2 regions of the Variovorax sp. GW821-FHT10B04 genome follow, and region 1 is predicted to be linked to the other one. Evidence: riboswitches for the same ligand, from Rfam matches in the RefSeq annotation. Region 1 holds a riboswitch; the other holds the start of a gene.
What was found. A riboswitch is a leader RNA that binds a small molecule or an ion and turns the genes downstream of it on or off. The one in region 1 is predicted to bind manganese.

Region 1 (7,654 bases):
TTCGGACATCAGCTTGACCACGATGGCCGTGCTGCTCATCGTGAGCGCGCCCGACAGCGCCAATGCGGTCTGCCAGCCCAGGCGCCAGGCCGGTGGCAGCTGCGTGGCGACGATCAGCGCGGCGGCGGTGGCGATGCCCATCGTCAGCAGCACCTGAAGCAGGCCGAGCCCGAACACGTGGCGCCGCATCGCCCGCAGCTTCGGCAGGCTGAACTCGAGTCCGATCACGAACATCAGGAAGACCACGCCGAATTCGCCCAGGTGGCGAATGCCCTCGCTGTTGTCGGCCAGCGCCAGCGCATGCGGTCCGATCAGCACGCCGGCCGAGAGATAACCCAGCATCGGCGGCAGCTTCAGCAGCCGGCAGGCCACCACCCCGATCACCGCGGCCAGCAGGTACAACAGCGTGAGATCAAGGGAAGACATGACCCGATGCTAGCAAGGGTCTTCATTCGGCGGGAAAGGGGCTTTCCGGGCGCGCGACGGCGGGGTGTGGGGGCATCGGTGCGACCGATAAAATCCCTGCGATGAGTTCCCGCCCTCCCCTGGCCTTCACGGCCGATCCCGACAAAGCGCTTGCGCGGGCCCGCCTGACCTTCGACATCGAAGCCGAAGCGGTGCTGGGCCTGAAATCGCGTGTCGGCCCCAGCTTCGTCGAAGCCGTGCAGAAGATCCTCGACGTGCGCGGACGCGTGGTGGTCATGGGCATGGGCAAGAGCGGCCACGTGGGGCGCAAGATCGCGGCCACGCTGGCCTCGACCGGCACGCCCGCGATGTTCGTGCACCCGGCAGAAGCCAGCCACGGCGACCTCGGGATGATCAAGTCGGTCGACCTCGTGCTGGCGATTTCCAACAGCGGCGAAGTCGAGGAACTCACCACCATCCTGCCGGTCGTCAAGCGCCAGGGCGTGCCGCTGATCGCGATGACGGGTCGCGCCGAGTCGACGCTCGCCCGCCATGCCGACATCGTGCTGGACAGCGGCGTCGAGAAGGAAGCCTGTCCGCTCAACCTCGCGCCCACGGCCAGCACCACCGCGCAGATCGCGCTGGGTGACGCGTTGGCCGTGGCCCTGCTCGACGCGCGCGGCTTCGGCACCGAAGACTTCGCACGGTCCCATCCCGGTGGCGCGCTGGGCCGCAAACTGCTGACCCACGTCAGCGACCTGATGCGCACCGGCGACGCGGTGCCGCGCGTCGTGCCGTCGGCCGGCTTCAGCGAGCTGATGCGCGAGATGAGCAACAAGGGACTGGGCGCGGCGGCGGTGGTCGACGACGGCGGGCGGCCGATCGGCATCTTCACCGACGGTGACCTGCGCCGCCTGATCGAGACCGGCGCCGATCTGCGCGCCCTGACTGCGGCCGATGCGATGCACCGCGCACCGCGCACGCTGCGCGCCGATGCCCTGGGCGTCGAGGCGGCAGAGTTGATGGAAGAGCATCGCATCACCAGTCTGTTGGTGGTCGATGCCGATGGCTTGTTGATCGGCGCCATCACCATCAACGACCTGATGCGTGCAAAGGTCATCTGATGCCGATGACCTTTGCACCCGAAACGCTGCTTGCCGCCCAGGATGTGCGCGTCGCTTTCTTCGACGTCGACGGCGTGCTGACCGACGGCGGCGTGTATTTCAGCGAGCACGGCGAAACGCTCAAGCGCTTCAGCATCCTCGATGGCTATGGACTCAAGCTCTTGCGCACGGCCGGGATCGTGCCGGCCGTGATCACCGGGCGCGACTCCAAACCTCTGCGTGTACGTCTCGAGGCGCTCGGAATCGAACATGTGCGCTACGGCACGGAGAACAAGCTGCCCGCGGCCGAGGCGATGCTCGCATCGCTCGGGCTGAACTGGACCCAGGCCGCCGCCATTGGTGACGACTGGCCTGATCTGCCGATCTTGCTGCGGGTCGGTTTCGCCGCAGCACCGGCCAACGCGCACGCCGAGGTGCGCGCCGTGGCCCGCCACGTGACGACTGCACGCGGCGGCGAAGGTGCCGCGCGCGAATTCTGCGACCTGCTGCTCACGGCAGGCGGCCATTACCGTCGCCTGCTGGACGTGGCGCGAGGCATGGCTTCATGAGTCGGCCCGTTGGCGCGTTGCTGCGCAAGGGTTTCGACCGTGTCACGATCTATCTGCCGATCATTCTGACCTTCGCGTTGGCTCTGGGCACCTATTGGCTGGTCCGAAATGCCCCGAGGCTGCTCGAAGCTTCGGCACCAGCGGCGCCGGTGCATGAGCCCGATTTCTTCATGCGGGGCTTCGTCGTCAAGAATTTTCTGCCTACGGGCGTATTGCGCAGCGAGCTGTTCGGCAAGGAAGGCCGCCATTTTCCGGACACCGACACCTTGGAGGTCGACCAGGTCAGGTTGCGCGCGGTTTCGGACGAAGGGCTGGTCACGCACGCGACGGCCGATCGTGGCCTGTCGAACGGCGATGGCAGCGAATTGCAGCTGTTCGGCAACGCGGTGATCGTGCGCGACGCTGCGACCTCGTCAAGCGGCCGGCCGGTCCCACGGCTCGAATTTCGCGGTGAATTCCTGCACGTTTTTGTCGATACCGAGCGTGTGACTTCGCACTTGCCCGTGGCGCTAAAGCGTGGTGATGATCAATTCACCGCAGACAAGCTCGACTATGACAATCTCACTGGCGTGGCGAATCTGCAAGGGCGCGTGCGCGGCTTGCTGATGCCTGCGCCAGGGGCCGCTGCGACTCCGCCGCGCGCCAAACGCTGACGGGAGATTCCGACGATGCGGCCTCTGGTTTTCATCACGGGTGCGTCCAGCGGAATTGGCCAGGCCCTTGCCCAACGATTCCACCAGGCGGGTTACAGCCTGGCGTTGGTCGCCCGTCGCACCGCCGACATGGAGGCATGGGCAACTGAGCGCGGGATCGATCCTGCCGATTACCGGATCTACGGCGCCGATGTGGCGCAGATCGACAGCATCGTTGCGGCCGGAAAGGCATGCATCGCGCAGCAGGGCGTACCGGACGTCGTGGTGGCGAATGCCGGCATCAGCATCGGCATCGATACCGCCGAGCGCGCAGATCTCGATGTGCTGGCACAGACACTCACGGTCAACAACGTGGGTTTGGCCGCTACCTTTCATCCCTTCATCGACGCGATGGTGGCGCGCGGTAGCGGACGGCTTGTCGGCATCGGCAGCGTTGCCGCCATCCGCGGCTTGCCGGGCCACGGCGCCTATTGCGCCAGCAAGGCAGGCGTTGTCGCCTATTGCGAGAGCCTGCGTGGCGAATTGAGGAGTCAAGGCATTCGGGTCGTGACGATCTGCCCTGGCTACATCGACACGCCGCTGACGCGCGGCAACCGCTACAGCATGCCTTTTCTGATGAAAGCCGATGACTTTGCAGACAAGGCATTCGATGTCATCGAATCCGGCATCAGCTACCGCGTGATCCCGTGGCAGATGGGCGTTATCGCGAAACTGATGCGCATGCTGCCCAACGCCCTGTTCGACAAAGCTGTCTCGGGGCGCGGCCGCAAGAAGCGAAAAGGCGAATGACAAAAGGCTCCCGCAGGAGCCTTTCATCGTGTCTTGAGGATCAGGTCGACGGATCAGTAGCCGCTGTTGCCACCACCACCGTAGCCACCGCCGCCGCCGCTGCGACCACCGCCACCGCCGCGAGGACCGGCTCCGTACGGGCTGCGGAAACCACCGTCACCGCCGCCGCCACCGCTGCGACCACCACCACCGCCGCCGCCATAACCGCCGCCACCACCACCGCCGTAGCCGCCACCACCGCCGCTGCGACCACCGCCGCCGCCGCCGTAACCGCCGCCACCACCACCGTAACCACCACCACCGCCGCCGAAACCGCCACCACCGCTGCGCGGCGGACGAGCTTCCATCGGACGCGCTTCGTTCACAACAACGCTGCGGCCGCCGAGCGGCTGGCCATTCATGCCATTGATGGCGGCTTGCGCCTCGGCATCACTGCCCATCTCGACGAAGCCGAAGCCCTTCGAGCGGCCGGTGTCGCGTTCCATCATGACTTTTGCGCTGGTCACCAGACCGAACTGGCCAAAAGCCTGTTCGAGGTCGCCATCGCGCACGGAATACGGCAGATTGCCGACGTACAGTTTGTTGCCCATCAAGGGACTCCTAATAAACACACCAAGAAAAGCGATGGAGTCCCGAGAGCACCACCCAAACCGCTGAGCGCGCGAAACTAGCCGATCACCGAACTTGCCTCCCCCCATGGAAAAATTTGAATGGAGGCTCGTGCATTATGGGTGAAATATTTCTGGTGCAAACGGGAATTTTCCTCATGGTCGGCGCGTTTTGAAAATTAGTGTAAGCCGACGATGTTCTCGAATCAGGGTAAACACTGGCTAGAATCCGCGGGTCATTGGGGAGTAGCCGCCTTCCATCTTGAGAAGGGTGTGCGTCAACAGACTTGATCGGCCTCGTGCCGGACATGGCTCACACGGTTCGACTTGGCGAGACCTTTGATCATGCAGCTTCGGATAAATGGCCGAAGGCGCTGCATGGTCAATTGCGTCATGTCCTTCGGCCCAAAGGATCCCCACGTCATGGAAGCTTTTCTCGTCGCCACCGGCATCGTCGCGCTGGCGGAAATGGGTGACAAGACCCAACTGCTCGCGCTCATCCTCGCTGCGCGTTTTCGAAAACCCTGGCCGATCGTCCTCGGCATCTTTGTCTCGACGCTCGTCAACCATGCGTTGGCCGGTGCGGTCGGCAGTTGGGTTACGCATGTGCTTGGCCCGGTGGCGTTGCGCTGGATCCTCGGTGGCTCTTTCATCGCGATGGCGGTCTGGATGCTGATTCCCGACAAGCTGGACGAGGAAGACTCGCCGAAGTCCTCGCAGTTCGGCGTGTTCGGCACGACCGTGATCGCCTTCTTCCTGGCAGAGATGGGCGACAAGACCCAGATCGCCACGGTGATGCTCGCCGCCCGCTTCGTCGGCGACTACGTCTGGGTCGTCGCCGGCACCACGCTGGGCATGATGCTGGCGAATGCACCCGTCGTCTGGCTGGGCGACAAGCTCGTGAAGCGCGTGCCCATCAAGCTGGTTCACGGCATCTCCGCCGTGATCTTCCTGGTGCTTGGCGTCATCATGATCATCGGCCTGTAATCCAACGGCCGCCCCCATAGCCCCCTCATAGTCAGTCCCTCCTCCCTGCCTCCTTCCAGAAACACGGCGGAGCCGGCTTTGCCGGGCCGCTCGTGTTGCCTCCGGCAGGGGGTGGCGAGAGCGACACGAAGTGCGCGAAGCCTGGGGAGAGCCAAGTGACATGAAGCCTGGGGGATATACTTGCTCTGCGCCGATTTGCTACAGCTTGCGGGCGCTTTATAAATCCAGCTAAAGACAGAAGCCGACCCGGCTCGTTTTTGGCGAGGCCGGGTTTTTGCTGTCCATGTCTTTCGAAGTCCTTCCCCAATCGATGTCCTTCGCCGGCCCGCTGCCGTTGCGAAGCGGCGCCTCGCTCAGCGACTACACGCTGGCCTACGAGACCTACGGTACGTTGAATGCCGACCGCAGCAATGCGGTGCTCGTCTGTCACGCGCTCAATGCGTCGCATCACGTGGCCGGCGTCTATGCAGGCCAGCCAAAGTCCGAGGGGTGGTGGGACAACATGATCGGGCCGGGCAAGCCGGTCGACACCAACCGCTTCTTCGTCATCGGCATCAACAACCTCGGCTCCTGTTTCGGTTCCACCGGTCCGATGCACACGAACCCTGCGACTGGCCGTGTGTACGGCGCCGATTTCCCCGTGGTCACGGTCGAGGATTGGGTCGACGCGCAGGCCGCACTGCTCGATGCGCTGGGCATCGACACCTTGGCCGTGATGGGTGGCAGCCTGGGCGGCATGCAGGCCTTGTCCTGGACGCTGCAATACCCGGCGCGCGTGCGGCACGCGGTGGTCGTCGCGAGCGCGCCGAACCTCACTGCGGAGAACATCGCCTTCAACGAGGTTGCCCGGCGCGCCATCGTGACCGATCCGGATTTCAACGGTGGCCACTTCTACGAGCACGGCGTGATCCCGAAACGCGGCCTGCGCATCGCACGGATGATCGGCCACATCACCTACCTCAGCGACGACGTCATGAACGCCAAGTTCGGCCGTGCGCTGCGCAGTGCGGTCGAAGGCGAACTGGCCGGCACCGACTACCGCTATTCGACGCAGGAGATCGAGTTCCAGATCGAAAGCTACCTGCGCTACCAGGGCGACAAGTTCAGCGAATATTTCGACGCCAACACCTACCTGTTGATCACCCGCGCGCTCGACTACTTCGATCCGGCGCGCGTCCATGGTGGTGACCTCACGGCCGCATTTGCACGGGCCCAGGCGAAGTTCCTGCTTGTCAGCTTCACCACCGACTGGCGTTTCTCGCCCGCGCGCAGCCGGGAGCTGGTCAAGGCGCTGCTCGACAACCGCCGCAGCGTGAGTTACGCCGAAATCGACGCGCCGCACGGGCACGATGCCTTCCTGCTCGACGATGTGCGCTACATGGGCGTGGTGCGCTCCTATTTCGACCGCATCGCCGCGGAGCTGTGACATGAGCGACCTCGACACCCAACGACTCATCGCCAACCTCGTGCCGCATGGCGCCCGCGTGCTCGATCTGGGCTGCGGCGACGGTGCGCTGCTGGATCTCCTTCAGCGCGAGCGCGGCTGCACCGGCTACGGCGTCGAGATCGCCGACGGCAACGTGCTGCAATGCATCCGCCGCGGCGTCGACGTGATCCAGCTGAACCTCGATGAAGGCCTGGCGATGTTCGACGACGCCAGCTTCGACGTCGTGCTGCAGATCGACACGCTGCAGCATCTGCGCAATGCCGAGATCATGCTGCGCGAGACCGCGCGCGTCGGTCGTGCCGGCATCGTCGCGTTCCCCAATTTCGCGCACTGGCCGAACCGGCTGAGCATTGCGCGCGGCCGCATGCCGGTCACGCGGCGGCTGCCTTACCAGTGGTACGACACGCCCAATATCCGCGTCGGCACCTTCCGGGATTTCGGTGCGCTGGCCGAGAAGAACCGGCTGCGCGTGATCGACGCGTTCGGCCTGCAGGAAGGCCATGAAGTGCGCTGGCTGCCCAACCTGCGCGCCTCGACGGCGGTCTTCAAATTCGAGCGCGCCTGAGCCGCCGCCGATGCCGCGATGGCGCTGACCCTGGCCGAGCCCGCGCACAGCGAGCTCGTGATCAAGAAGAGCCGCTTCATCGGCTGCGTGCAGCCGGTGGCCGATCGCGCGGCGGCACTCGCCGTCGTGGCGGGTCTTCGCGCCGAACATCCTTCGGCCGCGCACGTCTGCTGGGCGCTGATGGCCGGTGGCCAGTCCGCTGCCAACGATGACGGCGAGCCCGGCGGAACCGCCGGTCGCCCCATGCTGGAGGTATTGCGGCATCAGGAGCTCGAAGGCGTCCTGGCCACCGTGGTGCGCTACTTCGGCGGCGTAAAGCTCGGCGCGGGTGGCCTGGTGCGCGCCTACACCGATGCGGTTGCGCAGGCGCTGATCGGCGCACGCAAGCTCCCGCTGCAGCGCCTGCGAACCCTGGTCTGCAGCGTGCCCTATGCGATGGAGGGCATGCTGCGGCGCGAGATCACCGCAGCGGGCGCGACGCTCGGCGAGGTTGCGCACGGCAGTCTGGTGCAGACCGTGTTCACCGTC
Region 2 (7,654 bases), on a different contig from region 1:
GCCGATGCCGAGGTCGATGGCCGCATGCAGGATCTGCGCGAAGGGCCCGTGGATCGTCGGCGGCTCGAACAGTTGCGCGCGCGGCAGCACCTGCAGCGGCTCGACCGCCACGTCGTCGGCCGTGACGGTGCCGCTGGCGGTGGTGCGCTGGCCGAAGCCGCTCCAGTCGTCGAGCACTTCCAGGCCGGGCGCATCGCGGCGCACGTACACCAGCACCTGGCGGTCCTGCTCGTCCTTCGCGGCCACCGGCACCCAGTGCGCGAACAGCGCGCCGGTGCAGTAGAACTTGCGGCCGTTCAGGCGCAGGCCGTCGCGGCCATGGCTCAGGCGTGCGGTGATCACCTTGGCGTTGGGCGTGCCGCTCTCGGACACCGCATTGCCGAAGCGCCGGCCTTCGAGCGCCTCGCGAAAGAAGAAGTCCTGCTGGGCGGGGTTGCCGATCAGCCGCACCGCGTCGACCAGGCAGTAGTGGTTCTGCGGGATCTGGCCGAGCGCGGGGTCGGCCTCGGAGATCAGTGCGGTGACTTCCGCCAGCGTCACGTGCGACACGGCTGCGCCACCGAAGGCGCGCGGCACCGTGATGCCCCACAGCCCGCTGGCCGAGAAGCGCTCGATCTCCGCGTGCGGCAGGCGGCGCTCGCGGTCGCGCTCGGAGGCGGTCGGCGCGAATTCGGCGGCCAGTGCGCGGGCCACGGAAAGGGCTTCGGCGTCGGTCTTGATCAGGTGGGCGGTCATGGGTTGGCTCGGGGTTGTCTGGCTGGAACGGGAACGGCAGGCGGGCGCACGCCGGCGCGCCCGAAGATCTTTTCGCGCCAGGTGCCTTCGGCATAGGCGCGCTTGTGCAGCCCGCGGCGCTGGAGCTCGGGCACGACCAGCTCGACGAAGTGCTCGAGGCCTTCGGGGCTGACGGTGCGCACGAGGTTGAAGCCGTCGACGCCGGCTTCGTCGACCCAGGCCTCGATCTCGTCGGCGATCTGCGCGGGCGTTCCCACGATGGGGCGGTGGCGACCGCCGAGCGGCATCTGCGCGAGCAGCTGGCGGATCGTGGGCGCCGCCTGCTGCCGCTGCAGCGTGTCGACCGAGCTCTGGATCGCGTCGGCGCTGCCGCCGGTCACCGGGTCGTCGAGCCCGTGCCGGGACAGGTCGACGCCGATGGCGCTCGAGAACTGCACGAGGCCAGCTTCGGGCCGGGCGTAGCGGCGATAGTCCTCGTAGCGCGCGCGGGCCTCGCTTTCGGTGCGGCCCGCGATCACCTGCAAGGTGGTGACGAAGCGCGCGTCCGACGGGTCGCGCCCGGCCTCGGCCATGGCGGCGCGCAGCTTGCGCACGACGGCCGCGGTCGCCTGCAGGCCCTGGTTGGGAACGAAGACCACTTCGGCATGGCGCGCCGCGAAGACGGTGCCGCGCGCGGACGCGCCGGCCTGGAAGAGCAATGGCGTGCGCTGCGGCGACGGCTCGCACGGATGCACCGCGTCGAGCCGGTAGAACGCGCCGTCGTGGTGGATCGGCCTCACCTTGGCCGGGTCGGCGTAGAGGCCGCCGGCGCGGTCGGCGACCACGGCGTCGTCGTCCCAGCTCGACTCCCACAACTGGTAGACCAGCGACATGAATTCGTCGGCACGGTCGTAGCGCTGGTCGTGGCCCGCCGTGGCCGCGCCGCCTTGTGCACGTGCCGCGCTGTCGAGAAAGCCGGTGACGATGTTCCAGCCGAGCCGGCCTTCGCTCAGGTGGTCGAGCGTGGACATGCGCCGCGCAAAGGCGTGCGGCGACTCGGCGGCGATGGTGGCCGTGATGCCGAAACCCAGGTGCGTGGTGACGCTCGCCATGGCGCCGACCAGCACGGCCGGGTCGTTGATCGGCAGCTGGATGGCGTCGCGCAATGCAGCGTCGGCGTTGCCGCCCCAGACGTCATAGACGCCCGTGACGTCCGCGAGGAACAGGCCGTCGAACAGCCCGCGCTCGAGCGTGCGGGCCATGTCGAGCCAGTACGGCAGCCGCTTGTATCCGGTGGACCGGTCGCGCGGATGCCGCCACATGCCATGGGCGATGTGGCCCACGGTGTTCATGTCGAACGCGTTGAGCAGGATGGGGCGGCGTGCAGCCATGGCGTGGTCCGCGCGGGCCGGCAGGCCGCCGCGCTGGGGATTCGGAGTCGTCGGCCCGGGGCGCGTCAGTAAGGGCGGCTGCCCGAAAGGCTGATGCGCTTGAGCAGCCGGCGTTCGCCGTTGTCGAACGCGCTGCGCGCATGCAGCGTGGCCTGGTTGTCCCAATAGACGATGTCGCCCACCGACCAGCGGTGCGTGTAGGCGAAGCGCGGCTGCAGCAGGTGCGCCCGCAGGCGGGCGATGAGCGCGGCACCGTACTGCGGCTCCACGCCGACGATCTCGACCTCGGTGCGTGCGCCGAGATGGAGGATCCGGCGGCCGCTGTCGGGATGCGTGCGCACCAGCGGATGCACCTCGAAGGGCGCGAGCGGCTCGATGTCGGGCGTGCGATAGAGCGGAAAGCCCGATGCGAGCGGCTTGAGCTTGCGCAGGAACGGGTTGTAGGTGATGAGCTGCAGCTGGTCGATCTCGCGCTGCGTGGCGGCGTCGAGCGCGTCCCACGCGGCGGCGAGGTTGTACCAGGTGGTGTCGCCGCCTTCGGACGGAACCTCGATGCCGTAGAGCAGCGAGCCGGCGGAGGGCACGGGCGTCCAGTGGTGGTCCGCGTGTGCCGAGAGTTCGTCGTGCCCGAGCACGCCACCGGCCTGGTTCGACACGTGCACGATGTCCGGCGTGTTGCCGCCGTACGGGTCGGAGCCCAGCACCGGCACGTTGGCCGGCGGCCGGAACACGCTGCCGAAGTAGCTCGCCAGCCGCTCGAACTGGCCGTCGTCGATCCGCTGCTGCTTGATGACGAGCACATGCCTGTCGCGCAGTGCCTGCTTCAGCGCCAGGACCTGGGCGGCCGGCAGCGGGCGGGTGGCGTCGAGGCCGACCACCTGTGCGCCCAGCGACGCGTCGATGGGCGAAATGCGGAAGGCATCGGGTCCGGCGGCGGGGCTCGCAGCATGGCTGGCGAGGTGGGTGACGGGCTCGGCTGAAATGGATATGGACATGGCTTTGGAGTGCGGTGCTGCGCCTGCGAATGCTAGGAAAGTTCGCACCCATCGCTTGCGCCCATTGCGCATGTCGATATGCGGAAATCCGGCTTCGGTGGCCGATCGCCGATGGCATTGCACGGCGCCGGGATGTTCCCGGTTCCCTATACTCGCGGCTCCCTTGGGGAGTAGCCGGCTTCCGTCCCTGGAAGCGCCCGCGTCAACATACTCGGCATTTCATGTGCTGTGGCGCTGGCAACCGTTCTGGTTGGCGAGACCATCGGCACGCCACCGCGACACAGGTCGGGCAGTGGGGCGTGCCGTTGTGTCGTCGCCCGGCCATCAGAACGATCCCCACATGAACTTCGCTTCCACCGCATTGCTGGCCATGGCCATGTCGACCGATGCATTCGCCGCCGCCGTCGGCAAGGGCACGGCACTCGAAAAACCCCGATGGTCCGAAGCGCTGCGGACCGGCGCCATCTTCGGCGTCATCGAAGCCATCACGCCGGTCATCGGCTGGGCGCTGGGCTACGCGGCGTCGGGCTACGTGAAGACCTGGGACCACTGGATCGCTTTCACGCTCCTGTGCGTGCTCGGCGCCCGCATGATCTGGGCCGCCCTGCGGAAGTCCGGCGAGGAAGAAACCGAAAAGCCCCGCAGCCACGGCTTCTGGGTGCTTGCCGTCACCGGTTTCGCCACCAGCATCGACGCGATGGCGGTCGGCGTCGGCCTGGCCTTCCTGAACGTGAACATCGTGCCCGTGGCTGCGGCCATCGGCTTCGCCACGTTCGCCATGGTCACGCTGGGCGTCATGGTCGGGCGGCTTCTCGGCAATGTGGCTGGCCGCTGGGCGGAAGCCATCGGCGGCGTGCTGCTGATCGGCATCGGCTCCGTCATCCTGTACGAGCACCTCACCGCGCTGGCATGACCCGATTGCGGCGGTCGGGCGCCGTGCGACGATAGCGGCCCGATCCCTTCGATTGCGCTCATGCCAACCCCACCTGCGCCAGCCAAGAGCACCCGCGGCCCGACCTCCGACGACAAGCGCTCGTTTCTCGGGCGGCTCGGCCCGGGCCTGATCACCGGTGCGGCCGACGACGACCCGAGCGGCATCGCGACCTACTCGCAGGCCGGCGCCCAGTTCGGGCTGGGCACCTTGTGGAGCCTGTGCTTCACCTACCCGCTGATGGTGGGCATCCAGTTGATCAGCGCCCGCATCGGGCGGGTCACCGGGCATGGGCTGGCGGCCAACATGCGGCTGCACTATCCGCGATGGCTGCTCTGGGCCGTGGTGGCGCTGCTGCTCGCGGCCAACGTCATCAATCTGGCGGCGGACCTCTCGGCCATGGGCGACGCCGCCGTCCTGGTGTTCGGCGGCGAGGCCAAGGCCTTCACGGTCGCCTTCGGGCTGTTGACGCTGCTGCTGCAGGTCTTCGTGCCCTACACGCGCTACGTGCGCGTGCTCAAGTGGCTCACGCTGGTGCTGTTCTCGTACGTCGCCGTGTTGTTCACGATCGAGATCCCCTGGGGCGAAGTACTGCGCGCGGTGGTCATGCCGCCACTGCAGATGAAGGCCGAATACCTGGTCACCGTCGTCGCGATCTTCGGCACGACCATCAGCCCCTATCTGTTCTTCTGGCAGGCCTCGCAGGAAGTCGAGGAAATGCGCAGCGACGGCGCGGCCAGGCCGCTGACCGAGGCGCCCGAGCAGGCGCCGTCCAGCTTCCGGCGCATGAGACTCGACACCTGTTTCGGCATGGGGGTTTCGAATCTCATCGCCTTCTTCATCGTGCTGACGGCGGCATTGGCGCTCCACGCCAAGGGCGTGACCGACATCCAGACCTCGGCCCAGGCGGCTGCGGCGTTGAAGCCGATCGCCGGCCCGCTCGCGTTCTGGCTGTTCGCATTGGGGATCATCGGTACGGGCATGCTGGCGATTCCGGTGCTGGCCGGGTCCGCCGCCTACGCGCTGGCCGGCACCTTCGACTGGAACGCCAGCCTCGAAGACAAGCCGGCACGGTCGCGCGGCTTCTATGCGGTGATCGTCGTGTCGACCCTGCTCGGCATCGCCCTGGGCTTCACGCCGCTGGACCCGATCAAGGCGCTGTTCTGGAGTGCCGTGTTGAACGGCGTCATCGCCGTGCCGGTGATGGTGGTGATGATGCTGATGGTGTCGAATCGGCGGCTCATGGGCGACTTCACCGCGTCGCGCAGGCTGAAGATCCTCGGATGGGCGGCGACGGTGGCGATGGGCCTCGTGGTGGGCGCCATGTGCTTGGCCTGATCGACGGCCTGCTGTCTGCTAGGGCCTTGCCGCGGAGGCGAGGTGCTGCTTGAGGAACGCAAGCACCCGTTCATTCAGTTCGGCATGAAACGCGGTGCGGTCGAAGCCGGCCGGGTCCGCGCACAGCTCGGGCGCCGCTTCACGTTGCGCGGCCGAACACGGCGCGAGAAAGCTGAAGTGCGAAGCACCTGCCGCCACATGCCAGTCCGGCACCACGGGCAGGCTGCGGCGCACGCCTTCGACGCTCTCGGGTGTGACGCCATCCCCGCCGGTGGCGGAAGCCCAGAGTTGAATGGGAATGCTGCGCACCCTGGCCAGTCCAGCCGCCGTGAATACCGCATTGAACGGATCGACGATGACGGCCGCCTTGATGCGCGCGTCATGCGCCAGCGGAGCCGAGAGCAGCGACTGGAAGCGACGCCGCATGGTGACGCAGTCGGGTCCTTCGGGGGCCACCGCGCAGGGAGATGACGGCCGCGGCGGCAAGCGTTCGAAATCGGGTTCGGCACCCACCAGCACCAGGCCCGTGTAGCCGCCTCTCGAGAAGCCGTAGAAGCCCACCTTGTCGGCATCCAGCCGCTCGTGCGCGGGCCAGGCCCCCAGCATGAAGTCGATCAGGCGCCGGATGTCGACGGTGCGGGTTGCGAGCGCGACGATGCTGTCGTCCGGACCACCGCGCAACCGGAAGTTGTCGCCCGAATGGGTGATCGTCGCGACCACGAAGCCCGCGTCTGCCAGGGCCTGTGCCGTGTCGTGGTGCCCCAGGAAGGAACCGCCATAGCCGTGCGACAGCACGATCAATGGCCGCGGACCGCCCGATGCGATCGGGCAGTCGCGCACCGCCGCGAGCCGTACGCGGCCGAGCTCCACCCCGTCCGCCGGGGGCTGGGCGCACGGCATCCAGACGGCGCCTTGCAGCGCGGGCCCGTCGCGATCGGCCGGCACCTCGATCAGGCTGAAGCCGGCGGCATGGACGAAGGTCGAAACGAGGAACAAGAGGGCAACGAGCAGGCGGCGTGGCAGGAGCATGTGCATGTCTGGAGATGGGATGCCGGGCGCGTCAGCGCGCCGGGCGGACCGGGATCAGGAGTTCCGTGCGCAGGTCGTCCGGCGGAACCTGGCGCGGCGAGTTGAGATAGTGTTCGAGCGTGGGCCGATCATCCGGCTCGTACCCGCTCTCCGGCAGCCATCGCCGATAGATCGCCTGCACGGCCGCGTTGATGCGGGTGTACCGGCCGCCGAGGCAGTGCATGGCATAGAGCCCGCCAGGTATCTCGATGTGTTCGATGCCATGCACTGCCTCGGCGGCAGGCCGGGGATCGGGCAGGGCAGCGGCGACGTAGTGCCTGAAGTCCGAGCGCATCTCGGGATTGCCGTAGGAGATGCCGAACCATCCCGACACCCTTTGCGCGCCGAGCTGCGCACGCAGCCGCCGATGCGTGTGCGGAATGGTCGAGAACGGGCCCTGGTGACGCAGCGCATGAACCGACTGGGCCGGCCGCTGGACGATGCGCACTTCGAAGCCGGATTCGGCGTGCTCGCTGCTCGCCGTCGGACCCTGCGCATCGGTCGGCTTCGGATGCAGCGCCGCCTTGTTCATGTGCTGTCGGAACTGCCGCGGCGACTGGCCGGTGAACTGGGTGAACGCACGCGTGAAGGCCTGAGGGCTGTCGTAGCCCACGGCAAGGGCGATCTCGGTGACGCTGGTGTCGTCTCCGGTGAGCATCCGGCCCGCCAGCGCGAGCCGCACGCGGCGCACCGTCGCCGCCACGGTTTCACCTGCGATGCCGTGGTAGATGCGATGAAAGTGGAACGGGGAGAAGTGGGCGAGTGCCGCCAGGTCTTCGAGCCGGTGGTCGGCCAGTGGGTCGGCGACGATCGCCGCGACCACGCGGGCCACGCGCGCCCTGTAGCGCTGCTCGATGGATGAGGCTTGCATGGCGCAAGTGTGCGCCGGTCCTGCACATGAAACTTAGCCGCGCTTGCGCAATTCGGGCGAGCGGACGTTGATGGACGTGTGCACGCGGGCTGCCAGTGGAGTCACGCGGGAATCGAACAGGCTGTGCCATCCGGGCGGCCCAACCAGCGGTGCATGGATTCAAGCAGCGCCGCTTGCTCGAAGGGTTCATCCTGGTCTCGAGCCCACGCGACGATGCCGTCGGGCCTGATGAACAGGGCTGCAAGTCCCATTGCGTCGACGCCATTGCCATGGACGATGGTCAAGCGGCCTGGGTACTCTTCGTCCATCGACCTGAGCGCCGGCTCGTCATGCAGGGTCACCAGCA

Region 2: linked by a shared signal. The riboswitch ahead of mntP (manganese efflux pump MntP) and the one ahead of AC07PZ_RS06300 (TMEM165/GDT1 family protein) in region 1 are both predicted to bind manganese.

What each region holds. Positions count from the first base shown of each region.
Region 1 is NZ_JBWKNQ010000002.1:253,530-261,183, forward strand. It holds gene AC07PZ_RS06270 (monovalent cation:proton antiporter family protein) at 1-426, opposite strand, end outside; gene AC07PZ_RS06275 (KpsF/GutQ family sugar-phosphate isomerase) at 528-1,529, shown strand; gene AC07PZ_RS06280 (KdsC family phosphatase) at 1,529-2,077, shown strand; gene lptC (LPS export ABC transporter periplasmic protein LptC) at 2,074-2,730, shown strand; gene AC07PZ_RS06290 (SDR family oxidoreductase) at 2,746-3,519, shown strand; gene rbp (RNA-binding regulator) at 3,573-4,109, opposite strand; yybP-ykoY riboswitch at 4,357-4,543, shown strand; gene AC07PZ_RS06300 (TMEM165/GDT1 family protein) at 4,551-5,114, shown strand; gene metX (homoserine O-succinyltransferase MetX) at 5,398-6,540, shown strand; gene metW (methionine biosynthesis protein MetW) at 6,542-7,126, shown strand; gene AC07PZ_RS06315 (IMPACT family protein) at 7,145-7,654, shown strand, end outside.
Region 2 is NZ_JBWKNQ010000001.1:802,001-809,654, reverse strand. It holds gene AC07PZ_RS03880 (SfnB family sulfur acquisition oxidoreductase) at 1-735, opposite strand, end outside; gene AC07PZ_RS03875 (LLM class flavin-dependent oxidoreductase) at 732-2,105, opposite strand; gene AC07PZ_RS03870 (TauD/TfdA dioxygenase family protein) at 2,171-3,100, opposite strand; yybP-ykoY riboswitch at 3,261-3,425, shown strand; gene mntP (manganese efflux pump MntP) at 3,441-4,013, shown strand; gene AC07PZ_RS03860 (NRAMP family divalent metal transporter) at 4,074-5,369, shown strand; gene AC07PZ_RS03855 (alpha/beta hydrolase family protein) at 5,388-6,398, opposite strand; gene AC07PZ_RS03850 (AraC family transcriptional regulator) at 6,430-7,308, opposite strand; gene AC07PZ_RS03845 (FAD-dependent oxidoreductase) at 7,410-7,654, opposite strand, start outside.